One region of the Klebsiella electrica genome, then DNA from elsewhere that is predicted to be linked to it. Evidence: predicted binding sites of a transcription regulator. Region 1 holds the regulator's gene; each other region holds the start of a gene.
What was found. Region 1 encodes CRP, which controls carbon source genes, mostly activating them, when cyclic AMP is high. Its sites were predicted from a motif close to ATGTGANNNNNNTCACAT; they were not measured.

Region 2: the regulator CRP is predicted to act here: its motif matches at 1,894-1,911, upstream of Electrica_RS12160 (sugar transporter).
Region 3: the regulator CRP is predicted to act here: its motif matches at 5,495-5,512, upstream of Electrica_RS07625 (mannitol dehydrogenase family protein).
Region 4: the regulator CRP is predicted to act here: its motif matches at 5,955-5,972, upstream of Electrica_RS22745 (glycine dehydrogenase).

Annotation. Positions count from the first base shown of each region.
Region 1 covers NZ_CP041247.1:395,855-403,798, reverse strand. The annotation lists gene Electrica_RS01815 (YheU family protein) at 1-90, shown strand, start outside; gene Electrica_RS01810 (phosphoribulokinase) at 127-993, shown strand; gene Electrica_RS01805 (OsmC family protein) at 1,054-1,458, opposite strand; gene crp (cAMP-activated global transcriptional regulator CRP) at 1,765-2,397, shown strand; gene Electrica_RS01795 (YccS/YhfK family putative transporter) at 2,449-4,527, shown strand; gene argD (bifunctional acetylornithine/succinyldiaminopimelate transaminase) at 4,517-5,737, opposite strand; gene pabA (aminodeoxychorismate synthase component 2) at 5,827-6,390, opposite strand; gene Electrica_RS01780 (putative adenosine monophosphate-protein transferase Fic) at 6,435-7,025, opposite strand; gene Electrica_RS01775 (YhfG family protein) at 7,015-7,182, opposite strand; gene ppiA (peptidylprolyl isomerase A) at 7,289-7,858, opposite strand.
Region 2 covers NZ_CP041247.1:2,536,293-2,544,236, reverse strand. The annotation lists gene Electrica_RS12175 (GNAT family N-acetyltransferase) at 1-96, opposite strand, end outside; gene Electrica_RS12170 (PhzF family phenazine biosynthesis protein) at 187-981, opposite strand; gene Electrica_RS12165 (PhzF family phenazine biosynthesis protein) at 991-1,782, opposite strand; gene Electrica_RS12160 (sugar transporter) at 1,987-3,186, shown strand; gene Electrica_RS12155 (MarC family NAAT transporter) at 3,274-3,942, opposite strand; gene marR (multiple antibiotic resistance transcriptional regulator MarR) at 4,170-4,604, shown strand; gene marA (MDR efflux pump AcrAB transcriptional activator MarA) at 4,622-5,002, shown strand; gene marB (multiple antibiotic resistance protein MarB) at 5,033-5,239, shown strand; gene Electrica_RS12135 (glutathione peroxidase) at 5,421-5,903, opposite strand; gene Electrica_RS12130 (hypothetical protein) at 6,283-6,852, shown strand; gene Electrica_RS12125 (MFS transporter) at 7,152-7,944, shown strand, end outside.
Region 3 covers NZ_CP041247.1:1,580,826-1,588,769, forward strand. The annotation lists gene Electrica_RS07600 (cyclic di-GMP phosphodiesterase) at 1-901, opposite strand, end outside; gene mepS (bifunctional murein DD-endopeptidase/murein LD-carboxypeptidase) at 1,089-1,661, opposite strand; gene Electrica_RS07615 (phosphatase PAP2 family protein) at 2,088-2,795, opposite strand; gene Electrica_RS07620 (CobW family GTP-binding protein) at 2,838-3,815, opposite strand; gene Electrica_RS07625 (mannitol dehydrogenase family protein) at 3,937-5,403, opposite strand; gene uxuA (mannonate dehydratase) at 5,610-6,800, shown strand; gene yeiP (elongation factor P-like protein YeiP) at 6,919-7,491, opposite strand; gene Electrica_RS07640 (YkgJ family cysteine cluster protein) at 7,641-7,895, shown strand.
Region 4 covers NZ_CP041247.1:4,760,713-4,768,656, reverse strand. The annotation lists gene fbp (class 1 fructose-bisphosphatase) at 1-46, opposite strand, end outside; gene mpl (UDP-N-acetylmuramate:L-alanyl-gamma-D-glutamyl-meso-diaminopimelate ligase) at 221-1,594, shown strand; gene Electrica_RS22765 (aldose 1-epimerase family protein) at 1,703-2,911, opposite strand; gene yjgA (ribosome biogenesis factor YjgA) at 3,329-3,880, opposite strand; gene pmbA (metalloprotease PmbA) at 3,976-5,328, shown strand; gene cybC (cytochrome b562) at 5,435-5,824, shown strand; gene Electrica_RS22745 (glycine dehydrogenase) at 6,136-6,474, shown strand; gene Electrica_RS22740 (SFCGS family glycine-rich protein) at 6,486-6,848, shown strand; gene Electrica_RS22735 (DUF4312 family protein) at 6,851-7,150, shown strand; gene Electrica_RS22730 (DUF4311 domain-containing protein) at 7,172-7,944, shown strand, end outside.

The DNA of each region.
Region 1 (7,944 bases):
CAGCAATTGAAAAGCGGAGAAGCCGTACTGGTGTGGTCAGAACTGCACGAGACGGTCAACATCATGCCCCGCAAGCAGTTTCACGGCTAAGGCGGCACCACACATCGTTTTAATCTGGGAGTTGTTATGTCTGCCAAACATCCGGTGATTGCCGTCACGGGCTCCAGCGGCGCGGGAACCACGACCACCAGCCTCGCCTTTCGTAAAATTTTTGCCCAGCTAAACCTGCGTGCCGCTGAGGTGGAAGGCGACAGCTTCCATCGTTATACCCGCCCGGAAATGGACATGGCGATCCGCAAAGCGCGCGATCAGGGCAAACACATCAGCTATTTCGGCCCGGAAGCCAACGACTTTGGCCTGCTGGAAAACACCTTCATTGAGTACGGGCGTAACGGTAGCGGCCAGTCGCGCAAATATCTGCACACCTATGATGAAGCGGTGCCGTGGAATCAGGTGCCGGGTACATTCACACCGTGGCAACCGCTACCGGAACCGACCGATGTCCTGTTTTATGAAGGGCTGCACGGCGGGGTTGTCACGCCGCAGTATAACGTTGCGCAGAATGTCGACCTGCTGGTCGGCGTGGTGCCTATCGTTAACCTGGAATGGATTCAGAAGCTCATCCGCGATACCAGCGAACGCGGCCACTCCCGCGAAGCGGTGATGGATTCCGTGGTCCGTTCAATGGAAGACTATATCAATTTCATCACACCGCAGTTTTCGCGCACCCATATCAACTTCCAGCGCGTTCCCACCGTCGATACCTCCAACCCGTTTGCGGCGAAGGGCATCCCGTCATTGGATGAAAGCTTTGTGGTGATCCACTTCCGCAACCTGCGGGATATCGATTTTCCCTGGCTGCTGGCGATGCTGCAGGGTTCGTTTATCTCACATATCAATACGCTGGTGGTGCCGGGCGGGAAAATGGGGCTGGCGATGGAGCTCATCATGACGCCGCTGGTGGAGCGCTTGATGGAAGGCAAAGCGATTTAAATTGGGCGGCGCGACAAAACGGTGTCAACCCGGTACGCTCGCGCCACCGGGTATCTGGCATTACGCCTCCACCACCTCAAACGAGTGGGTGATGTTCACCGCTTTTTGCAGCATCAGCGCCACCGAGCAGTATTTCTCCGCCGACAGATCCACCGCACGGGAAACGGCCGCCTCTTTCAGCTCTTTGCCGGTGACGATAAAATGCAGATTGATATGGGTAAACAGGCGCGGCGCCTCTTCCCGACGTTCAGACGTCAGCTTGACTTCACAGTTAGTCACGTTGTGGCGACCTTTCTGCAAAATAGACACGACATCAATAGCGCTGCATCCGCCCGCCGCCATCAGCACCATCTCCATCGGGCTTGGCGCTTTATCTCCGGAGTTGCCGTCCATCAGAATCTGGTGACCTGACGCCGACTCTCCGATGAAGGTTAACCCTTCCACCCATTTCACACGAGCTTGCATAAAATTTAACTCCAAGGTTGCAATTTTCCTGACAGATTACGCGTACATAACAATTCTCGCAACGGAAGGCGACCTGCATCATGCTGAAGCGAGACACCAGGAGACATACGGCAAAAGCTATGCTAAAACAGTCGGGATGCTACAGTATTACATTGATGTACTGCATGTATGCAGAGGAGTTCACATTACAGGCTGAAGAAAAATCACCAGCCCGTTTCCCAGGCATAGGGAAACAATACGATTGCATGCCCGGATGCCGTGTAGTGTCGGCACCCGGAGATAGCTTATAACAGAGGATAACCGCGCATGGTGCTTGGCAAACCGCAAACAGACCCTACCCTCGAATGGTTCTTGTCTCATTGCCACATTCATAAGTACCCATCTAAAAGCACGCTGATCCACCAGGGTGAAAAAGCAGAAACGTTGTACTACATCGTCAAAGGCTCTGTGGCTGTGCTCATCAAGGATGAAGAAGGTAAAGAGATGATCCTCTCTTACCTCAACCAGGGCGATTTCATCGGTGAATTAGGCTTGTTTGAAGAAGGCCAGGAGCGTAGCGCCTGGGTACGTGCGAAAACCGCATGTGAAGTGGCCGAAATCTCCTACAAAAAATTCCGTCAGCTCATTCAGGTTAACCCGGATATCCTGATGCGCTTGTCATCGCAGATGGCTCGCCGTCTGCAGGTGACCTCAGAAAAAGTGGGTAACCTTGCCTTCCTCGACGTCACCGGGCGCATCGCTCAGACGCTGCTGAACCTGGCAAAACAGCCGGATGCGATGACCCACCCTGATGGTATGCAAATTAAAATTACCCGCCAGGAAATCGGTCAGATCGTGGGTTGTTCCCGTGAAACCGTTGGCCGTATCCTGAAGATGCTGGAAGATCAGAATCTGATCTCCGCCCACGGTAAAACTATCGTCGTATACGGTACCCGTTAAGTCGATAAAAACGGCGTGTTGCGTCCGCAATACGCCGTTTTTGTTTCCCCTATGTGGCGCAGGCTGATTTACCACCCGGAAGTCAACTATGCACTGCGGCAAACGCTGGTGTTGTGCTTGCCGGTTGCAACAGGCCTCCTCCTCGGGCACTTACAGCAAGGTCTGTTGTTCTCGCTGGTACCCGCCTGCTGTAACGTCGCCGGTCTGGATACCCCGCACAAACGCTTTTTTAAGCGTCTGATTATTGGCGGTTCGTTATTTGCCGGCTGTAGTCTGGTTGTCCAGCTTCTTCTTCAGCAGGACATCCCGCTGCCCTTGATTCTCAGTGGCCTGACGCTGCTGCTCGGCGTAACGGCGGAGATCAGCTCTCTGCACGCCAGGCTACTGCCCGCTTCGCTCATTGCCGCTATCTTCACCCTGAGCCTCGCTGGCAATATGCCCGTCTGGGAGCCGCTGCTGATCTACGCCCTCGGGACGCTGTGGTACGGCCTGTTTAGCTGGTTCTGGTTTTGGCTATGGCGCGAGCAGCCGCTGCGTGAATCGCTGAGCCTGCTCTATCGGGAGCTGGCTAACTACTGCGAAGCCAAATACAGCCTGCTGACCCAGCACATCGATCCGGGCACTTCGCTGCCGCCGTTGCTCACGCGCCAGCAGAAGGTAGTGGACCTGATCACCCAATGCTACCAGCAGATGCATATGCTGGCGGCAAACCAGCGCAACGACCAAAAGCGCCTGCTGCGGGTGTTTCAGATGGCGCTGGATTTACAGGAACATATCTCCGTCAGCCTGCACCAACCGGAAGAAGTACAAAAACTGGTGGAGCGCAGCCATGCCGAAGCGGTGATCCGCTGGAACGCGCAAACCGTTGCCGCCCGCCTGCGGGTAGTGGCCGATGACATTCTCTACCACCGCTATCCGCAACGCTTTCATATGGATAAGCAAATCGGCGCGCTGGAGAAAATTGCCTGGCAGCATCCCGACAACCCGGTAGGGCAGTTCTGCGCCTGGCACTTCAGCCGAATAGCCCGGGTGCTGCGCACCCAGCGCCCGCTGTATGCTCGCGACCTGATGGCGGATAAAGAGCGCCGTCTGCCGCTACTGCCCGCGCTAAAGAACTATCTCTCGTTGAAATCGCCGGCGTTACGTAACGCCGCCCGTATCTGCGTGATGTTAACGGCCGCGAGCCTGATGGGAAGCGCCCTGAACCTGCCCAAACCTTACTGGATCCTGATGACAGTGCTTTTTGTGACCCAGAACGGCTATGGCGCGACGCGGGTACGTATTGTCCATCGGGCGGCAGGTACGCTTGCCGGTCTGGCCATCGCCGGCCTGGCGCTGCACTTTCACGTCCCGGAGGGCTATACGCTCTCCGCGATGCTGCTCGTCACGCTGCTGAGCTACCTGATTATTCGCAAACATTACGGCTGGGCGATGGTTGGCTTTACCGTGACGGCGGTGTATACCCTGCAGCTTCTGACGCTCAACGGCGAGCAGTATATTGTCGCCAGGCTTATCGATACGCTTATCGGCTGCCTTATCGCCTTTGGCGGCATGGTCTGGCTGTGGCCGCAATGGCAAAGCGGGCTACTGCGTAAGAACGCTCACGACGCGCTGGAAGCCGATCAGGAAGCGCTCCGGCTGATTCTCAGCGACGATCATCAGGCCCCGGCGCTGGCCTATCGCCGGATGCGCGTCAATCAGGCACATAACTCGCTGTATAACTCGCTGAATCAGGCCATGCAGGAACCCGGGTTTAACACTCATTATCTTGACGATATGAAGCTATGGGTTACCCATAGCCAGTTTATTGTTGAGCATATCAACGCCATGACCACCCTGGCCCGCGAGCATACGATGCTGACGCCGGAGCTGGCCCGACGCTATCTGGAATCTTGTGAGATTGCGCTCCAGCGTTGCCAGCAGCGGCTGGATACCGACGGCCCCGGCAGCGCTGGCGATGTGAATATTATGGAGTCACAGGATGTGGGAGTGAGCCGTGGCCCATTAAGTACGATGGAGCAACATCTGCAGCGGATCCTCGATCATCTGAACACCATGCACACCATCTCCTCGGTGGCATGGCGTCAGCGCCCGCATCACGGCATCTGGTTACGCGCGGTTAAGCGCTAAGCACCTGCTGTACCGCCTGGGCAAAGCGGGCCATGCCTTCGGCAATATCCTTCTCGTCAATGACCAGCGAAGGGACGAAACGCATCACATCCGGCCCGGCATTCAGCACCATCACGCCCGCCTCTGCCGCGGCATAAAGAAAATCGCGAGCCCGGCCTTTGTGCTGCGGCTTAAGCTCCGCGCCAATCAACAGTCCCATACCGCGAATATCGCTGAACAGGTCAAACTGGGCGTCAATTTGCTGGAGATGCTGTACAAACAGCGCGCGCTTCGCGCTCACCCCCTCCAGTACCTCCGGGGTATTAATCAGGTCAAATGCCGCCACGGCCACGGCGCAGGCCAGCGGGTTACCGCCGTAGGTCGAACCGTGGGAACCGGCGTGGAATGCGCTGGCAATATCGTGGGTGGTCAATACGGCGCTGATCGGGAAGCCGCCGCCCAGCGCTTTGGCGCTGGTAAGGATATCCGGCGTCACGCCATAGTGCATGTATGCAAACAGCGAACCGGTCCGCCCCATCCCACACTGAACTTCATCAAATACCAGCAGCGCCTGATGCTCATCGCACAGTTCGCGTAATCCTTTCAGAAACTCCGGCGTTGCCGCCATCACGCCGCCTTCTCCCTGAATCGGCTCCACGACCACCGCGCAGGTATGATCGTCCATTACCGCTTTAACCGCATGCAGATCGTTAAACGGCACATGGATAATGTCCGCCGGTTTCGGGCCGAAACCATCAGAATATTTTGCCTGCCCGCCCACCGATACCGTGAACAGTGAACGACCGTGGAAGGCATTGTGGAAGGCGATGATTTTGGTCTTATACGGGCTGTGACGGGTAATGGTGTAGTGGCGCGCCAGCTTGAACGCCGTTTCGTTCGCTTCGGTGCCGGAGTTCATGAACACCACGCGCTCGGCGAAGGTGGACTCCACCAGCTTGCGACCCAGACGCAGTGCCGGCTCGTTGGTAAAGACATTGCTGGTGTGCCACAAGGTTTCGCCCTGCTCATGCAGCGCCGCGACCAGAGCCGGATGACAATGACCTAACGCCGTCACCGCAATCCCGCCCGCGAAATCAACGTACTCTTTGCCCTGCTGATCCCATACGCGGCTACCTTTACCTTTGACCGGGATGAATTCTGCCGGTGCATAAATCGGCAGAATAACTTCATCGAATGTGGCGCGGGTAATTACCGGTTGCTCAGTTGCCATGTCATGCCATCCTTCTTCGTTATGCGGTCATTATTGTGATAATCTAATCACAAAATATGCATAAAAAATCAGTCAATGGCAACTATAAATCACCGATTGAGGAAGTTTGCCAGCAGCTGATGCCCCTGCTCGCTGAGAATACTCTCCGGGTGGAACTGTACCCCTTCGAGATCCCACTCCCGATGGCGAATCGCCATAATCTCACCGCTTTCGCTGCGAGCCGTCACCTCAAAGCATTCGGGAAGGGTTGCGGGCTCAATCAGCAGAGAGTGGTAGCGAGTGACGGTCAGCGGATTATTCAGCCCCTGAAAGACCCCCTGCCCGTTATGATGGATGGGGGAAGTCTTGCCGTGCATCACTTTCGCCGCTCGCACGATAGTGGCGCCAAAGACCTGGGCAATAGCCTGATGACCAAGGCAAACGCCGAGCAGCGGGATCTGACCGGCATAATGAGCGATCGCCGCCAGCGAAATGCCTGACTCATTCGGCGTGCAGGGTCCGGGAGAGATCACGATTTTCTCCGGCTTCAACGCCGCTATCTCCTCTAGCGTCAACTCATCATTACGCCTGACCTGCACTTGCGCCCCCAGTTCACAGAAGTACTGGTACAAGTTCCAGGTGAAAGAATCATAGTTGTCGATAAGCAGGATCATAGCGGCTCCGGAAAGAATAAAACCGGGCTATTCTACTCAGATTCTCACGCTTCGCTTACCACTTTGCGAAAGATCCGCTCAAGGGGTTCGGGATCGCCCATCGCCCCCAGCTGGTTAGTCTGGCTCCAGCTATCGGGGTCAATATCCCGCCAGTCGAGGACATAGCCGGCGTGAAGCGCCAACTGCTCAAAGAAAATCCGCTGAACCAGGCCGCTACCGATGCGAAACGGGTGCAGGACGTTGATTTCCCCGTAGTACCAGCTCAGACGCGTAACGAACGTCGCGCGACTGACTCCGCTGAGATAGTCCTCTTCCTCCAGCGCCCGCATCAGCGCATTGCCCTCTTTCTCGATCCACGCAAAATGGCAGAATGGGGTATCGCCCTGATAAATATCGACGTCTCTGAATTGCCCCGCCCAGTCGAAGATATCCTGATAGAGCTGATGATGAATAAAACAGAGGTAGGGTAGTCCGCGGCCGCGTGGTCCCAGCGGCAGCGTCGCCGCGCGCAGGGAGGTGATTTCCCAGACCGTTTGCTCCAGACGCTGCGCCTGGCGAATGCCGAGGCGGTTACGCATCACATCGAGCGCAGGATAGAGGTAAGGATCTCGCTCGTCGCCATATTTACTGCTCATGGCGCCTCCCGATTTCGGCAAGACGCGCCAGTGCTTGCCCGGCAGTCAGCGTTACCAGCGGGATCGCTGCGCCTTCCAGGCGAAGGCTGGCCTGAAAATTCATATTGCGGGTCTGTTCCCAGAGTTGGGATTTTTGCTTATCGGTGAGTGAACGCATGGTCGCCTCCCTTATCGTCCCCCGTTTGCCACAAGTATAAGCAGCAATTTCAAGTTACGCAGAGAGGCCGACGAGGCGCGGGTGTGTCACCCGCGTACAGAAAGGCTTATGGCAGCACTTTCGCTGAGAGGATAACGACAGGTTTCGACGGTACATTCTGGTACGGTCCGACATTGTGCGTCTGAACCTGAGAAATCTTATCCGCCACGTCCATGCCTTTCACCACTTTGCCGAAGACCGCATAGCCAAAATCACGCTGCCCGTGGTCAAGGAAGGCGTTGTCCGCAATGTTGATGAAGAACTGGCTGGTGGCGCTGTCCTGATCGGCGGTGCGCGCCATCGCGATCGTACCGCGGGTGTTGCGCAGACCGTTATCGGCTTCGTTTTTAATCGGCGGGTTCGGCTGCTTTTGCTGCATCTGTTCGTTGAAGCCGCCGCCCTGCACCATGAAGCCCGGGATCACGCGATGGAAGGTGGTGTTGTTATAGAAGCCGCTATTCACGTACTTCAGGAAGTTATCCACGGAAATCGGTGCTTTCTGGCTATTTAACTCCAGCTCAATATTGCCCGCAGACGTCGTCAGCAGGACATGAGGATCGCCTTTCGCTGCCATTGCCGGAGATAAAGCTGAAATGGCGAAAACGGCAACCACCGCCGCCAGAGTTGATTTGAGCATGGGAATTCCTTAACGGAGCAGAATAAAAAGCAAGTGCTTTGATTCTAAAGAGCCTTGGCATCCTGGGCCAGCCTTTTACCTAATTT
Region 2 (7,944 bases), 2.1 Mb from region 1:
CTCGGCCGGATAGAGGGATTCCTGATACGCATCCAGACGGGCAATGAGAGCCGTCAGATCCGCATCGTTTATGGCTGTCGGGGCGATGGTGTACATAGGCAAGCTCCTTTTTTCGCCTACTGTAGCGTAGCGCATCCCCCCTGACTCATAGCGTTAACTTATACCGCCCGCCGCGGCTTGCGCTAATCAATTGAACCGCAGCAATATTTTCCCCTGCAGCCAGGTCACCGCCTGCCCGGCCATCAGCACGCGGTCGCCCTTCAGTTCACAGCGAATATCGCCGCCGCGTGCCGATATCTGGCGGGCCAGCATTTTGCTTTTCCCCAGCTTCGCGCTCCAGAACGGGATCAGCATGGTATGCGCCGAACCGGTGACCGGATCTTCCCATACGGCTTCTCCCGGAGAGAAAAAGCGGCTGACGAAGTCATACTCGCCATCGCCGGGAGCGGTAATCGTCACCTTATGTTCTCCGGACATCATGGTCTCGATAGTCGGACGCACGGCGGCAACCTCTTCGCGGCTGGCCAGCTCGATAAGCCATGCCCGGCCACGGCGGGCGCTGACGTACCGCTCAACGCCTAATCCGGCCAGCAGGGCCGCAGGCGGAGTCGTTTCTTGCGTGGCGCCCGCCGGGAAATCGAGGGTCAGCCAGTCCCCTTCCCGGCTCACGGTCAGGCGACCGGACGCAGTCGCGAAATGAATCACCGCGTGTGGGAAGTCAAGATGATGAAAAATAACGTGTGCGCTGGCGAGCGTCGCGTGACCGCACAGATTGACTTCATTGCGGGTCGTGAACCAACGCAGAGAAAACGACTCCCCCTCGCGCACCACGAAAGCGGTTTCAGACTGATTATGCTCCTGCGCCATCTTCAGCAACACATCATCCGCCAGCCATGCGTCCAGCAGACAGACCGCCGCCGGGTTACCGGAAAAGGGCCGTTCACTGAACGCAGAAACCAGATACACGGGGATCTCTTTCACGGTATCTCCTTAACGTAGCGTGATGGTGCCCGTCATGTACGTTATCGCCTGCCCGCCAATCAACACCCGATCGCCCTGCCACTGGCAGCGCAGATCGCCGCCGCGTGCGGAAACCTGCCGCGCCTGCATGGTCGTCTTAGCCAGTTTCTCCCCCCAGTAGGGGATCAGCATACTGTGCGCCGAGCCGGTCACCGGGTCTTCGAAAACACCCTCGCCCGGGCAGAAAAAGCGGCTCACAAAATCATATTGCTCATCGGCGGCGCTGACGCAGATCATTTTGCCCGTCTGCGCAAGCAACGACATATTCGGCCGCACGGCCTCAACCTGCTGGCGATTTTCGAGGACCACCAGATAGTCCCGCCCCTCGCGAATCTCTACCGCGGTGTCCAGCCCCAGCCCGGCAAGCAGCTCCGGCGGCGGCGCGCTAACCGGAGTGGTTTGCCACGCCGGGAAGTCTAACGTCAGCCAGTCGCCGTTGCGCGTCACCCGCAGCTCCCCGACAAAACGGGTACTGAACACGATAGTGGCGTAAGGATGGTCGAGATATTCAAAGATAATATGCGCCGAGGCCAGCGTGGCGTGGCCGCAGAGGTTAATCTCATGCTGCGTGGTGAACCAGCGCAGCTCATAACCCTCATCGGTGCGCACAAAAAAGGCGGTCTCAGACTGGTTGTGCTGCTGCGCCATGCTCAGCAGCGTTTCGTCCGGTAGCCATTCGGTGAGTGGACACACCGCGGCGGCGTTGCCGCCAAAATTGCGATCGCTGAAAGCGTCTACCAGGTAAAAATCAATTTCCTGCATCATACAACTGTTCCTGTTTTTTACTTTTCTTCAACATGACATAAAAGCGGAGCATGTACACGATCTATATAAAAATGAATCCGTTAGCTTTTCGCTGCCACCGGCGACATAATGAGATCCAGATCACAAAACGATTGTATTTTCACCAGCAATCGTTTTAAGATCGCGCCCTCTTCTTCCTCTTTAGTAACCAGCGCAGAATCTATGATTACAAACACGGTTTCACGCAGAGTCGCGTGGCTTCGGGTAGTCACGCTTGCGATCGCCGCTTTCATCTTTAATACGACTGAATTCGCTCCGGTCGGTCTGCTGTCCGATATTGCCGACAGCTTCGGCATGGAAACCGCGCAGGTGGGCATGATGCTGACCATCTATGCGTGGGTGGTCGCGTTAATGTCGCTGCCGTTTATGCTGTTGACCAGCCAGATGGAGCGTCGCCGTCTGCTGATCGGCCTGTTCATTCTGTTTATTGCCAGCCATGTGCTGTCGTTCTTTGCCTGGAGCTTTAACGTTCTGGTGATCAGCCGCATCGGTATCGCCTTTGCGCACGCGGTCTTCTGGTCGATAACCTCGGCATTGGCAATCCGTCTGGCGCCGCCGGGCAAACGTGCCCAGGCGCTGAGTCTGATTGCAACCGGCACCGCTCTGGCGATGGTATTCGGCATTCCTGTCGGCCGTATTATCGGGCAGTATTTTGGCTGGCGGATGACCTTCCTGGCGATCGGCCTGGGCGCGCTGGCGACGCTGGTATGCCTGTTTAAGCTGTTGCCAGGACTGCCCAGCGAGCATTCCGGTTCGCTGAAAAGCCTGCCGGTATTGTTCCGTCGCCCGGCGCTGCTGAGCATCTATCTGCTGACCGTCATTGTGGTGACCGCACATTACACCGCCTACAGCTATATTGAACCGTTTGTACAAACGGTAGCCGGTATGAGCGGTAATTTTGCCACCGTGCTGCTGCTGATCCTTGGCGGCGCGGGGATCGTCGGCAGCGTGCTGTTTGGCAAACTGGGCAACAAGCATGCTTCCGGGCTGATTAGCAGCGCCATTGGCCTGCTGCTGATCAGTCTGCTGCTGCTGTTGCCGGCAGCGCAAAACGCCCACCACCTGATCATATTGAGCCTCTTCTGGGGCATCGCAATCATGATTATTGGTCTGGGGATGCAGGTCAAGGTTCTGGCGCTGGCGCCGGATGCCACCGATGTGGCGATGTCGCTGTTTTCGGGGATCTTTAATATCGGTATCGGCGCGGGGGCGCTGGTTGGTAGTCAGGTCAGTACCCATCTTTCAATGGACTCTATCGGCTACATCGGGGCGATTCCGGCGCTGGTGGCGCTGGTGTGGTCAATCATGATATTCCGCCGCTGGCCGGTGTCGCTGGACGATCATCAGCCTCACCACTCCTGAACGGGGTGAAGCGATAAAAAAGCCTGCCGATGCAACAACCGGCAGGCTTTTTTGTTCGCGGGCCGAAACGCCGCGACGGCGACGTTATCAGGCGTGATAGGTCGTAATAATTTCCAGCACGCCGTTGATAATAAACTGTACGCCCATGCAGACCAGCAGAAAGCCCATCAGGCGCGAAATCGCTTCGATTCCCCCTTTCCCGACCAGCCGCATGATAGCCCCTGAACTGCGCAGGCAGGCCCAGAGGATAATGCCGACCAGCGCAAAGATAATCGGCGGCGCGACCATTACCACCCAGTGCGAAAAATCGACGCCATGTTTCACCGTCGATGCGGTGCTGATAAGCATAGCGATGGTCCCTGGCCCGGCGGTGCTCGGCATGGCCAGCGGCACAAACGCGATATTGGCCGACGGTTCATCGACCAGCTCTTCGGATTTTATCTTCGCTTCCATCGAGTCATGCGATTTCTGCTGCGGGAAGAGCATCCGGAACCCGATGAAGGCAACAATCAAGCCACCGGCAATCCGCAGGCCGGGAATCGAGATACCGAAGGTACTCATCACCACCTGACCGGCATACCATGCAACCATCAGGATAATGAATACGTACAGCGAGGCCATCAACGATTGTTTATTGCGCTCCTCGTTGTTCATATTGCCAGCCAGCCCAAGGAACAACGCAACGGTCGTCAGTGGGTTCGCCAGCGGTAAAATGACCACCAGCCCCAGACCTATCGCCTGAAAGAGTTCAATCATAATTAATTAAGGCCCCGTTAATCGTTCACTATTTAAAGTCTCGCCGCGCAAGTATAACTTTTGTCGTCAATACCATTCCAGCCCTTATCGTCCGGACTCCGGGCCGCTTCAGCCCGGGTCAGAAACCCGCTTTAGCAAATCGTGTCATCAGCTAATTCATCAGGTTGACATATTATTGCCTGGGCAATAATATCAGCAGCAATTAACTACTTGCCTGGGCAACCATTGTGAAAAACACAAGCGATCTGTTTAACGAAATGATCCCCCTCGGGCGCTTGATCCAGATGGTTAACCAGAAAAAAGATCGTCTGCTCAACGAATATCTCTCACCGATGGATATTACTGCCACCCAGTTTCGGGTGCTTTGTTCCATTCGTTGCGAAGTATGTATTACCCCCGTTGAGCTGAAAACCGTGCTGTCGGTCGACCCAGGCGCAATGACGCGCATGCTCGACCGTCTGGTCTGTAAAGGCTGGATTGAACGGTTACCCAACCCCAATGACAAACGCGGCGTACTGGTGCAGTTAACGCCAGACGGAGCGGCCCTTTGTGAGCAGTGTCATCAGGTTGTGGGTCAGAAATTGCACCAGGAATTAACAAAAAATCTGTCGGCGGATGAAGTGGTCAACCTTGAGCATTTACTCAAAAAAGTCCTGCCGTAATAAGAAGAGGTAAGATGATGTCCAGACGCAATAATGACGCCATCACTATCCATAGTATTTTGTCGTGGATTGAAGATAACCTGGAATCGCCCCTGTCGCTGGAAAAAGTGTCCGAGCGTTCTGGTTACTCCAAATGGCACCTGCAAAGAATGTTTAAAAAAGAGACCGGCCACTCCTTAGGCCAGTACATCCGCAGCCGCAAGCTGACGGAAATCGCGCAAAAACTCAAGCAGAGCAACGAGCCGATTTTATACCTGGCAGAGCGATACGGTTTCGAATCGCAACAGACGCTGACGAGAACCTTTAAAAACTACTTCGACGTTCCGCCGCACAAATATCGCATGAATAATATGCCGGGTGAATCCCGCTATCTGATGCCACTAAACAACTGCTGTTAAGCGCCTGCAACAAGACGTATTGAGGAAATCATGAAACTATTCGCTGCCGCTGCCATTGTCCTGGGCGCCCTGGTCTCCAGCCAGAGCTATGCGGAGCAAACCACTACCCCGGTTCGCCACACTCAGCGCGATGCGATGATTATGCCTTCCGAACATAACGACTCGCCATTTGATTTCAATCATATGGCCGCCGGTAGCGACAAATCGGATGAGCTGGGCGTACCGTATTACAATTAACTGCACTACCCGAGCATTTTGCCCCGTTTACGGGGCTTTTTTTTGCGCATCTGACGCCAACCCGCAGCCTGTGGCGCGTCGGTATGCTGCCAGACGCCTGTCCCCTTGCTTGCTCCCTTTTTGATGCCCTGCGGTTTACCGGCGGTGCTCTAAAAATGACGGGTTTGTTTGACAAAAACGCTTAGCGTTTAAGCGCAGCAACGATTGCGGCTTCCATTTTCTCCGGGGTGGCGATCGGCGCAAAACGCCGGAGCGGTTTGCCGTCGCGACCGATCAGGAACTTAGTAAAGTTCCACTTGATCCACCCTCCCAGCACACCGGGCAATTCGCCTTTCAGGTAACGAAACACCGGGTGCGTTGCGGCCCCGTTCACCGCCACCTTCTCAAACATCGGGAAGCTCACACCGTAGTTGATATGACAGGTCTGCGCGATTTCGTCGGCATCGCCGGGTTCCTGCTTCCCGAACTGGTTGCAGGGGAAACCCAGTATCACCAGGCCCTGGTCGGCGTACTTCTTGTAGAGCGCTTCAAGGCCTGCGTATTGTGGCGTGAAGCCACAGTGGCTGGCGGTATTCACCACCAGAACCAGCTTGCCCGCGTAGTCGGCCATGGCGATGGGCTGGCCCCGCAGACTGGTGGCAGTAAGTTCATAAAAGGGAGTCATAGCGGGATCCTCAGGGCAAAAGCCGTTCAACATCGACATTGCACACAGTGCGTTGGGGTATAAACATAGCGCGTGGAACGTGGGCATGGCGGGCAGACCCCGTTCATGATAGCGTGGCAAGTCCGCATTCGCGAGGGCAAACGCACCGTGGCACTTAACATGTATCAGCTGATGCATGGCCTGCAGGCCACTAACATCAAGAGACTGCTGCAGTCCGATAAGCGTTGTGCGTTGAGCAAGATGCGGGGTAGCCCCATGCTAAATCGAATGATTGAAGCAGGTTCGGAAGCTATGATAAACAGCAATGGATATTGGTAAGTCGCGTCTTAAAGATATTCATCGGTTATCCCAGAGGAAACAGCAAACAGGAATGGTTGAAATGATGAAATATTTATCGCTGCTGGTCGCAGTGATTCTGTCAGGGTGCGCAAGCGCGCCAAACTTGCCGCCTACCGATACCATCGTGGCGGTGAAACCTATTGAGTCCGGCATTATCGCCAGCTCAGCTAAATACAGTTACCGTTTCTTTCGTAACGGCGTGCCGCAAGAATATCAGCGTTATAAAACATTTTATGACCGCTTTCATCAACAGGCCTCCGGTGTGCGGGTTAACTTTGTGGTAGAGCAACATGAAGTGGCGGCAGAGTACCTGGTGGTGATGGATAAACGCAAACTGGATGCCGGGCAGCTTACGCTGCTGACCAATGAGTATCAGGCGGTGCAGATGGATAACAATCGCCTCGGTGTTTTGTTTAAAGCGACAGGATTTTGGTCTGCATCGCACGCACCAGAACTGGCAGCCCCGTATCAGCTGGAACACCCGGTAGTGGTCTCAATTAATGATAAGACCCAAACTCTGAGCACGGCAGGAACCATCGCCCTGATCCCTTTAGCCCCCTTGTTTCCGCTGGTCATGATGTACGGATGCGCCACTGGGCCCTGTATATGAAACTCACGACGTCTTAGACGACCTGGCTTTAGCGGGAGCACATTAAGGAGGTGATAATAAAAACCTCCAGTCCCTCTCCTTTGAGCGCAGACCGGGATGGATTCATCACGTCCGCCAGGAGCGAGATGCGGGCATTAAACTTCAAGAGTGCTATCTGTTTTTTCTGTGCTAAAGTGCGATATCCGTTGCCAGTAGCGTGCCGTTTCCGATGTAACGATTTTCTTTTTTAACAGTGCTTATCTTCCGCGTTGCCTGTGGGCTGCGTGGGCTTCTGTTATTTAAGATGAGAATCTTTCCACATGAACACGCTACTGTTTGCGCTCATTAGCGCGCTGCGTCGCCATCGCTGGCTGCGCCTCCTTGGTTTTGCCTGTACCCTGTCATCGCTGGGCAATGGGCTTACTCAGGTCATTATTTTCGGCCAACTTTTACACTGGCAGGCCTCTCCCGCGACGCTGACCATAGTGTATATGCTGTCGATGTTGCCCGGCTTTATTGGCAGCATCTGGGGAGAGAGGTTGTGTCAGAAAACCTCTCCACTGCAGATCCTGATTTTTACCGAAATACTTGGTCTGCTTGCGCTTGTTTTTCCATGGTATGGTTTGCTGCATCATAGCATTCCGGCTTTGCTGGTTGTGCAGTGCGCGGAAGCACTGTTCAGCGGCATAAGCTACCCGGCGCTGACTTTGTTGTTCAAGCGCGGGTTACGCCATGAGGAACTCCCTGCGGCAACGGCCATGGAAACCATCATTTTTGCCTCACAGGTTTTGTTAGGCACTGGCCTGGGGGTTGTACTGTTTGACGTGATTGCGCCCATCTATCTGCTTGCCCTTGATGCCCTGAGTTTTTTAGCTTCTGCGACTCTGCTGGTAATATCCGTCGCTGCTTTTCGCGGTACAGAACGGCAACCTGTGGAGGTTGCGTCAGGCAAACAGGAACCATTATGGCGCGCCATATCTCCTTTGCAAAAAAGAAGCATTATGCTGTTACCCGCACTTGCCGCGGTGGGATCGCCAGCGATGGCGCTTTTGCCTGCGCTGGCGCAAGAAATCAGGCCTGAAGATTCAACCGGGCTGGCATTACCTCTACTTT
Region 3 (7,944 bases), 1.2 Mb from region 1:
AGCGCATCAGCACTTCAATACCGCTAATGCGCAGGGTATCCGCTTTGACTACCGGCTGATAGACAACGTAGAACTGATTGTTTTTAATCCCCAGCAGAATGGCTTTACGCGGATCGGATTTCAGCGACAGCACATAGTAACTCACCAGTCCAGCCAGCAGGCCGCAGACCACGCCGAGCAGCAGCGAAAATTGTGTATTTTCCGATAGCCAGCTGTTGGCATAGAGATAAACCTTCAGCGGCAGCCCTTTGATTTGTACCTGGCGAATGGGCTCTGCGGCCAGGTTCTGCGGGTCAATAATGCTGTTGGTCAGGGTGGAGAGGGCGGTATCGTTGACAACCAGCACGATGCTGCTGAAATCGTTCTGACGGGCGGAGTAAAGAATATAGGGTGTCAGGTTGGTATTGATTGAGACGAAAACGCCATCCTCGCTGCTGCCCGGATTGCGTACCCACATCGCCAGAGCGGCGTTCTTCGGCATCATCGGCGTCCCTGGCAGGAGCCGCATATCGACCGCCTTACGGGGATCGATATGCGGGATAAGCTGTACCAGAGGCGTGTCCATGGCGCCGGTGGCGGAGGAGCAAAAGACGACACCGTCTTTCACCAGCAAAAACGCGCGCACGTTTGGGCTAAAGGCCGCCCGTGCGGTCAGTCCTGAGGCAATGTTTTCACACTTCTGGCCGACCAGTGGCTGCAGGCCGGTCATGGTTTTCTCGAGCTGGCTAAAGTATTCGGTCAGGTAGACGTTGACGTTGTCGATGATACTGTCAAAACGTTCAGACCGGCTATGGTAAATCACCATAACCTGAATGCTACCGGCCAGCAGAGCGACGATAACCCCGATGAGTATGCTGGTCAGCCAGATATTACGCCGGGGTGACAGGTGACGGGTAGGCATAGGCTATATAGTCGATCCGTATTAATGAGTTGCGCCAATGGGTTGACAGGAAACGTTTTCTCTATCGCCACTAAAAGGGATAGCCTATATTGCGGCATTCATAGGTAAACAGGCAAAAAAAAACACCGCCGTAGCAGTGTTTTTTTGTTCTGGCCGTCAGCCAAGGGATAACTGACGTCAGAAAGGATTACGAGCGGCTCAGAACTCGTCGCGCTTCGTTATAGCGCTTATTCCAGTACGGCTCGTTCATGCTGGAGATGGTCACACCGCTGCTGGTGGAAGCATGGACGAACTGATCGTTGCCGATATAGATGCCGACATGGCGACCGGTGGAACCCGCCCGGAACAGAACTAAATCACCGGTGCGCAGTTGAGAGCGTGAAATAGACCTGCCGGAATCCTGCTGCTCAGAAGTGGAGCGCGGCAGTTCCAGACCAAATTGTTCGCGGAAAGTACGCTGCACAAAGGCGGAGCAATCAATGCCTTTGCGGGTGCTGCCGCCGAGGCGGTAACGCACGCCTTTCCAGCTGGCATACTGGTCCATCAAACGGGACTTAACGTCCAGATTGTTGACCATCTTTTCAAATTCATCCTGAGAGGCTTGCAGTGATGATAAATCGCCACTACCCACAGCATGCGTCTCAGAATGCATATTCCTTGCGGTACTACTTGTCGAACTACAGGCAGAGAGCAAAACTGCCACTGCTATCGCGGGCACAACCCGCAAGATATATCTCAAAATCGGCTGAGATTTGACCATGTTGTTTGTTTTCCCTTGTTGTCCTTAACGACAATGTCGTTATAAAAAATGCCAAACGTGCTAGAGCCTAAATACCTGCCAGCAATGAGACAATTCCTTAAACCTAAATTTGTGGGATACCGCACAAATTTATTTTTGAGCCGGATTGACGTTACTGGAAAGGCAAAACGAGATTGAGAGTACCCTATCAAACGTGGGATGGCGAGCGGTTTCGCGAGATTTCTTATAAGAAATTGTGCATCTAAAAGTGAATCATCGGGAAAGCACAAAATAGCAGCAATGGCGGGTAAGAAATATGCAATTCATTCATTTGTAAGACGATTAATGTGACGGGAAGATGACGCGGATGCTAAAAAAAATGGACAAATAAAAAAGGGACCGAGAACGATCCCTTATGGATGTAGTTAATAATATGTAAGGAGAATATTAATTTTTACCCGCACCGCCCGGAAGCGAACGGTTAAACCAGGCGATCAAGATGTCGCTTAACGGCGTCATCAGCACCCAGGGGATGCCGATAAGTACGGCGGTCAATGAGCCGACGGCTATATCAGTAAACCAGTGGGCGCCAATCATGACCCGCGGAAAAGCGAAAACCACAAAAATAATCAGCGCAATAGCAAATGCCCGGCGGCCAAAATAGCGCCACATGAAGGTGGCGAAGATGAGCAGCATCATGCCGTGATCGCCGGGGAAACTGTCTTTCGACGCATCCTTGGTCGGGAAGGCGACCACGTCGCTTACTTTAACAATCTCACTGAACGCGAGCGACGGGCTGGCGCGTTTAACCGGCATCAGATGCTGCGCCAGCTGATTAATGACCACCGCGAAGAGCAGCATCACCAGGCCGATAATGACGATCCGACGGCGACCGGCGCTTTGCTCTTTCAACCAGAAGCTCAGCATCAGGCCACCCATCGCCAGCAAAGAGCAGGCGTCAAAAGCCCGGTTATTGATGATAGCCAGCAGCCAGGCATAGGCCTGACTCTTTCCCACTCCCTGGTTAAAGAAGTGGAAAATGGCGGCGTCCAGCGACAGCCAGAAACCATGATTCGCGGGCAAAAACCACGAAAAAAAGAGGACAAAACCTGCCGCGTTAAGCAGCAGGATCAGAGGAATTCGGTTTTTAATCATAACAGTTGCAAGTGGTGTAAGACGGCGGGAAACATACCCACCTTAATTTAAACGAAGTTTCAACAAAGAGGCTTGTAAGGCATTCCAGTCCGCCTCGGATTCGGTAATCAGCTCAATGCGGCTGTCCGGCGGCGCAACGTTTTGGGTTTCAATATGCTGATCCCGTCCCTGACGGTTGATGCGGACCAGACCTTCCGCAATACGCATCACCCCCTTGACGCGGGCAACCGGCGCCAGACGCGCCCACTCAAGCAGGCCAATCGTATCAAACGTCGTATCGGCATCAAAAATCCAACCGCAGGCATGGTAGCCCTGACCGCTGTTGAGGCTCCGGCGCCAGCGCTGATGAGCGGGCAGACTGAGGGCGGCCAGACCCTTTTTCTGCCCGTGGCTGTGCGCATGTGCGGCACTTTCCGGCAGTGGAGCCAGGTTCAGACGCGGTAAATCCAGCAGCGCCGGGTCGATGTTGCCGTGGGTTGCGCGAATATGAAGACGTTCGCCCGCGTGTTCCTGCCACCAGGCGTCAAAGGCCTGTTCGCTTTCCGCCGTCATCCGGTCCGCTTTATTGCTGATAATGACGTCGGCCGCCGCCAGCTGATCGCGGAAGTTGTCGTTCGCCATCACTTTACTGTCCAGCAGCAGGCGGGGATCCAGCACGCACAGGGTGGCGCGAAGATCGATCCACGGCTCATAGACGGCGGCGGTCAGAATATCGAGAATTTGTTTGGGATGGCCAAGCCCGGTAGGCTCAATCAGCAGACGATCCGGTTTCCCCTGGCGCAGCAGGGTATTCAACCCAACCTGCATCGGCAGGCCGTTGACGCAGCACATGCAGCCGCCGGGAATTTCTTTGAGTAGCGCGCCGCTATCGGCCAGTAAAGCGCCGTCGATACCCACTTCGCCAAACTCATTAACCAGCACGGCCCATTTTTCATCTGCAGGCTTGTGGGCCAGCAGATGAAGAATCGAGGTCGTTTTACCGCTGCCGAGAAACCCCGTGATCAAGTTTGTTTTGGTCACATTTTCTCCAGGATACAAATGTAATGTTGTAACAGTTGGTCCTATCCTGACGAAAAAAAGGGGAAAAGAGAAGGGTTACGGCGGACAGAAAAGAATTCTGTCCGCTAAAGAGCAGTAATTGTTAAATCCCGGGCACGTTGGCAATGGCCTGGCGGGCACCGACGGCAGAAAGCTGATGCCAGGCGGCGGTGATGTTCTCCACAAACAGCGCATTGCGCGGCAGATCGCGGCCAAAGATTTCTTCCAGTGAAAGCAGGGCGCTGACGCGTTCCTCGTTGCGGCTGCCGGCGACCAGAGCCTGAATTTTGTCGCTCAGCGGGTCGCAAATATCAATCGCCTGACCGGCATCATCTCTACCGCTGACGTAGCGCATCCAGCCCGCCACGCCGAGCGCCAGCAGCGGCCAACGGCTACCGCGTTGCAGGTGAATGCGAATACCGTCAAGCATACGCTGCGGAAGCTTCTGACTGCCGTCCATCGCTATTTGCCAGGTGCGGTGCTTTAGCGCTGGATTACTAAAGCGCGCGATCAGGCTGTCGGCATAGTGCGTCAGATTGACGCCTTCGATAGCGAGCGTCGGGGCCTGTTCGTCGAGCATCAACCGGCGAGCGGCGCTGCGCAGCACCTCATCCTGCATGCAGTCGCTGATATACGTATTACCGGCAAGGTAGCCGAGCCAGGCAAGGAAAGAGTGGCTGCCGTTGAGCATCCGCAACTTCATCTGCTCCCACGGCAGCACGTTATCGGTCATCTGGGCGCCGGCGGTTTCCCATGCCGGGCGGCCCGCCACGAAGTTATCCTCAATGACCCACTGAATAAATGGCTCACAGCTGATAGCGCAAGGATCTTCCACGCCGAGTGCGGCGCTGATTTCAGCCAGCGACTCATCGGTGGCGGCGGGCACGATACGGTCAACCATGGTGCCGGGAAAACTGACGTGTTCAGCAATCCACTGCGCCAGTTCGGGGGCGCGTTTTTCCGCCATGCCCAGAACCGCATTTTTGACCACGTGACCGTTATCAGGAATATTATCGCAGGAGAGAACCGTAAACGGCGGCAGGCCTCGTTCGCGGCGGCGGGAGAGGGCTTCAACCAGAATCCCCGGCACCGATTGCGGCAGCGCGGGATTTTGCAGATCGTGAATAATGCGCGGTTGCGTCAGGTCCAGCATGCCGCTGGCGGGATCGATGCAGTAGCCTTTCTCCGTAATCGTCAGCGAGACAATGGCCACCTGCGGCTCGCAGAATTTTTCAATGATCGCGGGCAGAGAGTCCAGCTTTGCATTCAGGCATTCGTGAACGGCGCCCACGACAATCGGCTGGTTACCCTGTGCGCCTTTTTCCAGCACGGTGAACAGGTGGTCCTGCTGACGGAGCTGGCTCATCAGCCGATCGCCGCTGAACAGGCTAATTTCACAGATCCCCCAGTCTCCGCCGCTGGCGTTCAGCACCCGATCGGTGAGCAGGGCCTGATGAGCGCGATGAAACGCCCCGAAGCCAAAGTGCACAATGCGCGAGCGCAACTGGCTGCGATCGTACTGAGGAAGCTGCACGCTTTCTGGCAGCGTAGCGGTAGCAATAGTAGTCATTCTTTACACACCTGATTAACCAATGATTAACAATGGCAGTGTAAAGTTATATGACAACAAATTAAATTGGTGAGCCGTATTTATACGCTTAGTGTGAGCTGGATCAATCAATTCAGCGGGATAAATTGATCCCTGGCGAGAAGCCTGTATGGTAGTCATCATTGATGTTAGCAATATTGGTATAACAACTTTGAGAGGGCATAGCGATGGAACAAACCTGGCGTTGGTATGGACCGAACGATCCGGTGTCGCTTGATGATGTACGGCAGGCTGGCGCGACGGGTGTGGTCACTGCGCTGCACCATATTCCTAACGGTCAAGTCTGGCCGGTTGACGAAATTAAACAGCGCCAGGCGCTGCTGGCGGAAAAAGGGTTGACCTGGTCGGTCGTGGAAAGCATCCCGGTACACGAAGAGATCAAGACCCAGAGCGGGCAGTGCGCGACCTGGATTGCCAACTACCAGCAGAGCATTCGCAACCTGGCGGCCTGCGGGATTGATACCGTCTGCTATAACTTCATGCCGATTCTCGACTGGACGCGTACCGACCTTGAGTACCAGTTGCCGGACGGTTCGAAAGCCTTGCGTTTTGACCACATCGCGTTTGCCGCTTTTGAGTTGCATATCCTGAAGCGCTCTGGTGCCGAGGCGGATTACAGTGAAGAGGAGCAGCGCCAGGCTCAGGCCTGCTTTGCGGCGATGAGCGAAGCGGACATTGACAAGCTGACCCGCAACATTATTGCCGGTTTACCGGGCGCAGAAGAGGGCTATACCCTCGAACAGTTCCGCGCGCGGCTGGCGGAATATGACCAGATCGATAAAGCGCAGCTGCGTGAGAACATGGCCGTCTTCCTGCGCGCTATCGTACCGGTATGCGAAGAGGTTGGCGTGCGGCTGGCCGTACACCCGGACGATCCGCCGCGCCCGATCCTTGGCTTGCCGCGTATCGTTTCGACTATCGAAGACATGCGGTGGCTGAAAGAGACCGTGGACAGCATCAACAACGGCTTTACGATGTGCACCGGTTCTTACGGCGTGCGTGCCGATAACGATCTGGTGAAAATGGTCGAAACCTTCGGCGACCGGATCCACTTTACCCATCTGCGTTCGACCTGCCGTGAAGAGAACCCAAAAACGTTCCACGAAGCGGCGCATCTGACCGGTGACGTGAATATGGTGGCGGTGGTGGAGGCGATTCTGAGCGAAGAGCTGCGCCGCAAGCACGCGGGCGATCTGCGTCCGATTCCGTTCCGTCCGGACCATGGTCACCAGATGCTGGACGATCTGCGTAAGAAAACCAACCCGGGCTATTCGGCGATTGGTCGCCTGAAGGGGATGGCGGAAGTACGCGGCGTTGAGCTGGCGCTGAAGATGACGAAGTATCCGGAACTGCTGTAATTCTGGCGGCGGAAAAGTAAAAGGACAGCCTCAGGCTGTCTTTTTTGTCTTACTGCCCGGCTCATACGACGGGCGGCCTGGACGGGGCGTTTCCACCCTCATCCGGGACGACGCGATATTAGTCTGCGCGACCCATGTAGCGGCTTTCTTCGATATGGATACGAATTTTCTCGCCGGTGGTCAGGTATTCCGGAACCTGAATCACCAGGCCGGTGCTCATGATTGCCGGTTTGGTACGGGAGCTCGCCGAGGCGCCTTTAATGCCCGGGGCGGTTTCTACAATTTCCAGATCCACGGTCTGCGGCAGCTCCAGCGCCAGCAGCTGACCATCCCAGGTCAGAACCTGCATGTCAGGCATGCCGCCTTCCGGAATGAACAGCAGCTCTTCTTCAATCTGCTCTTTGGTGAAGGTGTACGGCGTGTAATCTTCTTTATCCATAAACACGTACTCGTTGCCGTCAACATAGGAGAAGTCAACGAAACGGCGGGTCAGGGTAACGGTGTCAACGATATCGTCGCCTTTAAAGCGCTCTTCCACTTTCAGGCCGGTACGTACATCAGAGAAACGCATTTTGTACAGCGTTGCTGCGCCACGGGCGCTCGGTGACTGAATATCAATATTCTTTACAATCAGCAGCTTGCCGTTGTAATTCAGCACCATACCTTTTTTAATTTCATTCGCTCTTGGCATTGCAGTAATCCTGTCGCTTAACGGTTCAAAAAATATCGCGTAAAACTACTCGCGCCGGGGCTTTCAGGCAAGCGGAATTCACGAGTTTTGCTATCTCCGGACAAAACGTTTAGGCTTGGCCGTAAACCGCAACATCAAGAGAGTCATTTATGGAATGTCGTATCGATTGCGGTGCCTGCTGTATCGCCCCCTCTATTTCATCCCCGATCCCCGGAATGCCTGACGGCAAGCCTGCGAATGTCAGGTGCGTGCAGCTATCGGAAGATAACTTATGCAATATCTTTGGCTCGGCTTTACGTCCTAAAGTATGCGGTAGCCTACAGCCTTCACCTGATATGTGCTGCACCAGTCGTGAAGAGGCGATGGCTTTCCTGATTCACCTCGAAAAGCAAACTTCATCTTAAAAAACTGCTGCCGTAAATAATTCGTAAGCGCCCCATCTGCGACGTCTTG
Region 4 (7,944 bases), 900 kb from region 1:
AAAACTCGTGTTGCTTTTCGACAATAAATTCACCTAACGTTTTCATAACCCGTTCCCTGCATGTTTATGTGAAGTAAAACGAACGCAACAATCTTAACAAAGAATAAAAAAAAATCGCACAGGTGAATCGCACCAGCAAAAAACGGATTAACCTGAAATACATTTCTCTGATGCATACATACGGGTAAAATGTATCGCAGATTAAAGAGGGAAGGGACGAATGCGCATTCATATTTTAGGTATCTGTGGCACGTTTATGGGGGGGCTGGCGATGCTGGCGCGTTCCCTCGGTCATGAGGTAACGGGGTCGGATGCTAACGTCTATCCGCCAATGAGTACCCTGCTGGAAAACCAGGGGATCGATTTAATTCAGGGCTATGATGCCAGCCAGCTGGAACCGCGGCCAGATCTGGTGATCATCGGTAATGCGATGACTCGCGGCAATCCGTGCGTCGAAGCGGTGCTGGAAAACAATATTCCGTATATGTCCGGCCCGCAGTGGCTGCATGATTTTGTCCTGCGCGACCGCTGGGTACTGGCCGTGGCGGGGACCCATGGTAAGACGACGACCGCCGGAATGGCCACCTGGATCCTCGAAGCCTGCGGCTATCAGCCCGGTTTTGTGATCGGTGGCGTCCCGGGCAATTTTGATGTCTCCGCGCGTCTGGGCGGCAGCCCGTTCTTTGTTATCGAAGCCGATGAGTATGACTGCGCCTTCTTCGATAAGCGTTCCAAATTTGTCCACTACTGCCCGCGTACGCTGATCCTCAATAACCTTGAGTTCGATCACGCGGATATCTTTGACGACCTGAAAGCCATTCAGAAACAGTTCCATCATCTGGTACGTATTGTGCCGGGCAAAGGCAAAATTATCCTGCCGGAAAACGATATCAACCTGAAACAGACGATGGCGATGGGCTGCTGGAGCGAACAGGAACTGGTGGGCGAGCAGGGCCACTGGCAGGCGAAAAAGCTGAACACCGATGCCTCGCAGTGGGAAGTCTGGCTGGACGGCGAGAAGGTCGGGGAAGTGAAGTGGGAGCTGGTCGGCGAACACAACATGCATAACGGCCTGATGGCGATTGCCGCGGCGCGTCATGTTGGCGTGCTGCCGGCCGATGCCGCTAATGCGCTGGGCGGCTTTATCAACGCCCGCCGCCGCCTTGAGCTGCGCGGCGAAGCCAACGGCGTCACCGTGTATGACGATTTCGCCCACCATCCGACGGCGATCCTCGCGACCCTGCAGGCGCTACGCGGTAAAGTCGGTGGTACTGCCCGCATTCTTGCGGTGCTTGAGCCGCGCTCGAACACCATGAAAATGGGCGTCTGCAAAGACGATCTGGCGCCGTCCCTGGGCCGCGCCGACGAAGTGTTCCTGCTCCAGCCGCAGCACATTCCGTGGCAGGTGGCGGAAGTGGCGGACGCCTGCGTGCAGCCGGCGTACTGGAGCGCCGATGTTGATACGCTGGCCGATATGGTGGTGAAAACCGCGCACCCGGGCGATCATATCCTGGTGATGAGCAACGGCGGTTTTGGCGGCATTCACCAGAAGCTGCTGGATAAGCTGGCGAAAAAGGCAGAGGCGTCCAGATAACTCTTCGCCCTGGGGGCTACGCTGGCCGGGCTATGGGTCAGCGCGGCCTGGTTTTGTCGCCCGGGTCGGGCGCTGACGCCGCAACCCGGGTAGGCTTAGCGCGTTAAATTACTCCTTCGCGATCGGCGTTTCGTTTTCCGCCACTTTCGTATCGCCCTGAATTGCCGCAATTTTCTTCTCAACGTCGGCAACCTGTTCGCTGCTGTGCAGCAGCGTATAGGTCAGGTCAAACTGCGTGCTGGCCCCTGGCTGAAGCTGCTTCACGCGTTTTTGTTCGCGCTCAATGGTGACCGGATAGGCATAGCTGGTGCCCGGCTCAATACCGGTGACATAGCCCTGTTTTTCGGTATCGGTATTTTTCCACAGCGTCAGTACCGGCAGCTGGCGGGTATCGAACTGGATAGATGCCCCTTTATCTCCCGCCTTGTTGACCACGGCGGCCAGCGTCTGGTGGTTGCTATCTGCCAGCGGCTGAATATTGAATACCATCTCGTCGAAACCTTTGGTCGGACCGGCGTAGGTTTGCCAGGTTTTCAAACCCGCTTTAGCGTAGTCGTTGAACGGACTGATGCTGGACATGGGGGCCAGAAAACGTGCCCCCTCTTCCAGAATCGGTTTCCCGAAATTGCTGTGATAAATGATCTGGTAGTCATGCGGGTAATCCGCGTGGTTGGTTAAGACATCATGCAGGCTGAAGCTGTTGCTGCCGGGGACATAGCGCAACTCGGTCATGGTCTGCAAATCAGCTTTCTTAAAGGTACTCTCCTTCACCAGCCCACGGATACGAATTTCATATGGCGCGGTATCGGCAACCTCGACTTCCACTTGCGATGCTGGCGTGTTGCCGGCTTTGCCATGCAGAGTATAAATCTGTCCATCGGCGGTCACCGGGTGGCCGGTCCATTCGTAGCCGCAGCGCACCATCATTTCATTGAAACCTTCCAGCCAGCCCAGGCCGTTCCGGCTTTCGAGGTTGATAAAGGCCGGGTTGACCACCTCTTTCACCGGTGAATCCCAGCCCATTCGCGTGCCGAAGCCTTCAATTTTCAGCAGATTCATACCACGGGTCGGGCTGAGGGTAATAGTCAGGCCATCTTTACTGCGGATGACGAGAATTTTACTGCCTTCCTGTTTGCCGCCGTGGAGGACTTTTTGTTCGATGCTGAAGTTATGATCTTTTATCTTCAGCTGATCGCTGTCTATTTGCCAGTTTCCTTTATCTGTGCCGTTTTCAGCGCTTGTCAGCAACCAGGTTTTTGCTGCAACAGGCCCTGAAATCATCATCGCGATTGCCGTTAAAGCGAATACTTTTTTCATTTTTCATCCCTTTTTGCTGAATCGATTGTGTTGCTAATGAAGGGAATCTAATTGTAAGCGGTTGATGAAAATGTGAAGTGCCTCACCTGGTGAGTAAATGCGCATTTTTAAACTTTTAAATGCGATAAAGATCGCTTTTTATAAGCAAAATGCAATTAATCCTACTTTAAAAATGTGAATTTAAACGTTATTAGCTTTAACGATTCAGCTTTTTGTCGACTCATAAAGAGCGGGCACACGGCAGGGCGCGAATCAGGAAACAGGAATGAGGAATCAGGAATGAAGGTGGGGGAGCGCGTAGAGAGCGGATATTCCCGGCGAGGCTATCGCTTGCCGGGCTACAGGTACAGCGTTATCCGGTAGCCCGGACAGGCGCACAGCGCCGCCTGCGGGAAAATCTGGCGGGCAAACGCGGAGTTAGCTTTCGCCTTCAGCCAGTTCACGCAGATACTGGAAGATAAGACGCGCGGATTTCGGCGGCTTGTTGCCTTCTTTCTCTTTTTTGGCGTTACGGATAAGCGAACGCAGCTGCTGACGATCGGCGTCGGGCCACAGGTTTAACACTTCCGGTACCGCATCATCGCCTTCTTCAATCAGGCGGTCGCGAATCATTTCCAGCTTATGGAACAGCGCAACCTGCTGGTTGTGGCGGTTCTTCAGCTTGTCCAGCGCCTGGCGAATCGGATCGACATCGCGGCTGCGCAGCATTTTACCAATCAGCTGCATCTGGCGGCGGCGACCCTCTTTCTTGATACGCTGGGCCAGTTCAATGGCGTCGCGCAGGTCGCTATCGAGCGGGATTTTATCCAGCGCGTTTTTTCCCAGCTCAACCATTTCAGCGCCAAGACGCTTCAGTTCTTCCGCGTCACGTTTAATTTCACTTTTACTGACCCAGATAATTTCATCGTCTTCATCTTCAACGTCATCACCGGGCACGTCGTCGAGCCAGTCATCGGGCTGCTTAGTCATCTCAGGCTCCTTAAAAAAAGAGGCTAATGTTACCAGTTAAGGCGCGCACTGAAAAACGGTTCTCTGTTAGACTTCACTTAACACCTTCCTACATTATGGCATTAGCGATGAAAGTCATCTCTCAAGTTGCACAACAGCGCAAGACGCTGGAAGAGGCCGTGACCACGGCGCTGGAACTGGCGGCAGGCAAATCAGACGGTGCGGAAGTTTCCGTCAGCAAAACCACCGGCATCAGCGTCAGCACCCGCTACGGCGAGGTGGAGAACGTAGAATTTAATAGCGATGGTGCGTTAGGCATCACCGTTTATCATCAGAACCGCAAGGGAAGCGCCTCCTCAACCGATCTGAGCCCGCAGGCAATTGCCCGCACGGTGCAGGCGGCGCTGGATATTGCCCGCTATACCTCCCCGGACCCGTTTGCCGGCGTGGCGGATAAAGAGCTGCTGGCCTTTGACGCCCCGGATCTTGACCTGTTCCATCCGGCGGAAGTGACCCCGGATCAGGCGATCGAGCTGGCCGCTCGCGCGGAACAGGTCGCCCTGCAGGCGGATAAACGCATTACGAATACCGAAGGCGGCAGCTTCAATAGCCACTACGGCATTAAAGTGTTCGGCAACAGCCACGGCATGTTGCAAAGCTACTGCTCAACCCGCCATTCGCTCTCCAGCTGCGTTATCGCGGAAGAGAACGGCGATATGGAGCGCGATTACGCTTACACCATTGGCCGCGCGCTCGAGGATTTGCATACCCCGGAGTGGGTCGGCGACGAATGTGCCCGCCGCACCCTGTCTCGCCTGGCGCCGCGTAAACTTGCGACAATGAAAGCACCGGTTATCTTTGCCAACGAAGTGGCCACCGGGCTGTTTGGGCACCTGGTCGGCGCTATCGCCGGCGGCGCGGTCTATCGCAAATCGACGTTCCTGCTCGACTCCCTCGGCCAGCAGATTCTGCCGGAGTGGCTGACGATTGAAGAGCATCCGCATCTGCTGAAAGGGCTGGCCTCGACACCGTTCGACAGCGAAGGCGTGCGCACGCAACGTCGCGACATTATTAAAGACGGCGTGCTGACGCAGTGGCTGCTGACCAACTACTCGGCGCGCAAGCTGGGGATGAAGAGCACCGGGCATGCGGGCGGCATTCATAACTGGCGGATTAACGGCCGCGGCCTGAGTTTTGAAAAGTTGCTTAAAGAGATGGGCACCGGACTTGTCGTCACCGAATTGATGGGCCAGGGTGTCAGTGGCGTGACCGGCGATTATTCGCGCGGCGCTTCTGGCTTCTGGGTTGAGAATGGCGAGATTCAGTATCCGGTAAGCGAAATCACCATCGCAGGAAATCTGAAAGATATGTGGCGTAATATTGTCACTGTGGGTGACGATATCGAGCTGCGCAGCAACATTCAGTGCGGTTCCGTACTGCTGCCTGAGATGAAAATCGCCGGACAGTAATTGCGGATTATCCCCACTATTCAAGATGCAGTTTGCAGAATAACCTGTACAGAAGGGCGCTCCTTGCAGCGCCCGTTTGCTTAAATAATAAAAAAGGATGTGAGCAATGCGTAAAAAACTGTTAGCAATGCTGGCTGTCTCCGCCCTGACTATGGGGTCTGTTTCGGCGTTCGCCGCTGAGCTGGGCGAAGATATGGATACCATCGCGAAAAACCTGCAGGTGGTGCAGAAAACCTCCGATGCCGGCGAACTGAAAGCGGCATTGACGAAGATGCGCGGTGCCGCCGTGGATGCGCAGAAAGCGACCCCGGAGAAGCTGGAAGGCAAAGCGGCGGACAGTGCGGAAATGAAAGACTATCGTCACGGTCTGGATATTCTGATTGGTCAGATTGACGGTGCGCTGAAGCTGGCGGAAGAAGGTAAAGTGAAAGAGGCGCAGGCTGCCGCTGAAGGGTTCAAAGCGACCCGTAACACCTACCATCAGAAATACCGCTAATGCCTGTTGCAGGAGGCTGCTGTCGAGGCCTCCTGCACATCCCCCCACGATAAAACCCTGCTGGCATCACACTTTTTCCTTTTTCTTTTCCGCTTCTTCAGGCAACGGCAACCGCCAGCGCCATGATTTCTTGTGATGCTCATCACGCGATTTCGCCCAAAACATCCTCTTCTCGTCAGTTTCACGCCGATTATGTGCAATGGATCACGCAAGCCGTCCGCCTTTCCACTTCGAAGTGGAAAACAACTCGCTACAAACTCCTCCGTCCCGGCGCTAGTTTTATCCTCAGAGACATCAACGGGGTAACACTAGTGAATAACGGAGCGGTAATAAACGACGTAGGGGAACAGGCAAAGCAAACCGAGCTGCTGGCTGAGAAGATGCTGCCGCGGGTTTATGCGCTGTTAAGCCGTCGCAATATCATCCCCAACGCCGTCCAGCAGCAGATGCTGACCTCCCACGTGCGGGCGATGGCCCACCGGTCGATTAGCGGCGAGCCGCTGCCGGAAGTGGATGCCAGCCTGTTTGAAGAAATTTCAGAAGATTCAATGATGCTTGCCCGCGAAGTGGTCGCGGAATTCGGCAACCTGCCAGAAGAAGAGTCCTGGCTGCTGTCGGTCCACTTCGAAGTAGCAAAAGACAACCTGTAAGGAGCAATAAAATGGAACAGATTACTGTGGTTATTGGCGACCGCCTGGGTAAAGGGCAAAAAGTGGCCGCTGGCGCGGAAAAAGCCGGTGCTCGTGCGGTTGTTGTACCGGGGGTTGCCGCCGATATGAAGCTGGGCGACATGATGAAAGCAGAAAACGCCACCTTCGGCATCTCCTTCTGCGGCAGCGGCGGCGCAGGCGCCATCACCGCGCAGAACAAGCACGGCTACAAGGCAAAATATGGCATGCGCTCCGTTGATGAAGGCGTGACCGCTATCAACGAAGGCTACAACGTTCTGGGTTTCGGCTTTATGGATAAAGAAGATCTGGGCGAGCGCCTGGTGGAAGCCTGGAAAAAGAAATACGGCGCGTAAGCATGAAAGAACAATTCACCACCACGGTGAGCGTGAAGGGGAAAGGCGAAAGCAAAGCACGGGCCTTCGCCGACGCCCTGAACCATGTACAGGCAGCGGTGATGAAAACCTCATCGCATATCTTACTGCGTATTGAGCCACAGGATGTGAAGGTTGTTCGTGCGCATGAAGCGACGCGTAAAGAAGCGTTTCTGTTCTTCTTTTTACGTCGTGAACGACGGACCTACAGCGTGGAGCTGGATGTCACCGTCAACGTGACGGCCATTGATGTCGAGAAAGTGGATTTCGTCACGCAAACCTGAATTTCATCATAGGGTTAAACTATGTTCCTGATAATTTTAATAAAATCGCTCATTATCGGCGGCCTGGTCGGCGTCGGAGTGGGCGCCGGAGCGGCACGCATGTTTCATGCGCCTACCACTCAGGGGATGGGGGCGTTTCGTACCCTGGGCGAGCTGAATTCCTGCGAAGGCGATCCGGCTTCCCACTTCTCCTTTGGTCTGGGATTCTTCTTTAACGCCTGGGCCTCTTCCGTTGCAGCGGGCTCATTCACTCAGGACGTCGATCACCGCATTATCCCGAACTGGGGCGCCGCGGCATTGATGTTGAAAAACCGTAACGTCGGCGAAACGCTGCACGATCCGAAGAAAATGGCGATTGCCTGCGGCATCATCGGCATGCTGGTGGTCGCCTTCTTAAACCTGACCGCCTCTTCCGTACCGGAAGCGCTGCAGGTCACCGCGGTTAAGGTGCTGGTCCCGGCGGCTAACCTGCTGGTTAACACCGTGATGCCGGTAATCTTCTGGCTGGCGGCCATCGATGCCGGTAAAAAATCGGGCTTCTGGGCCACCATTTTCGGCGGCGCAGCGCAGCTTATCATGGGCAACGCCGTACCGGGCCTGGTGCTGGGGATCTTGATCGGTAAAGGCGTAGAAGAGAGCGGCTGGAACCGCGTCACCAAAGTGATGATGTCGGCCATTGTCGCGCTGTTTGTCCTGAGCGCCTTCTTCCGCGGCTTCGACATTAAGACACTGCAATCCTTCCATCTGACTGTGCCGAACTGGTTGGATCTGATCCACAACTCGCTCAGCGGCAA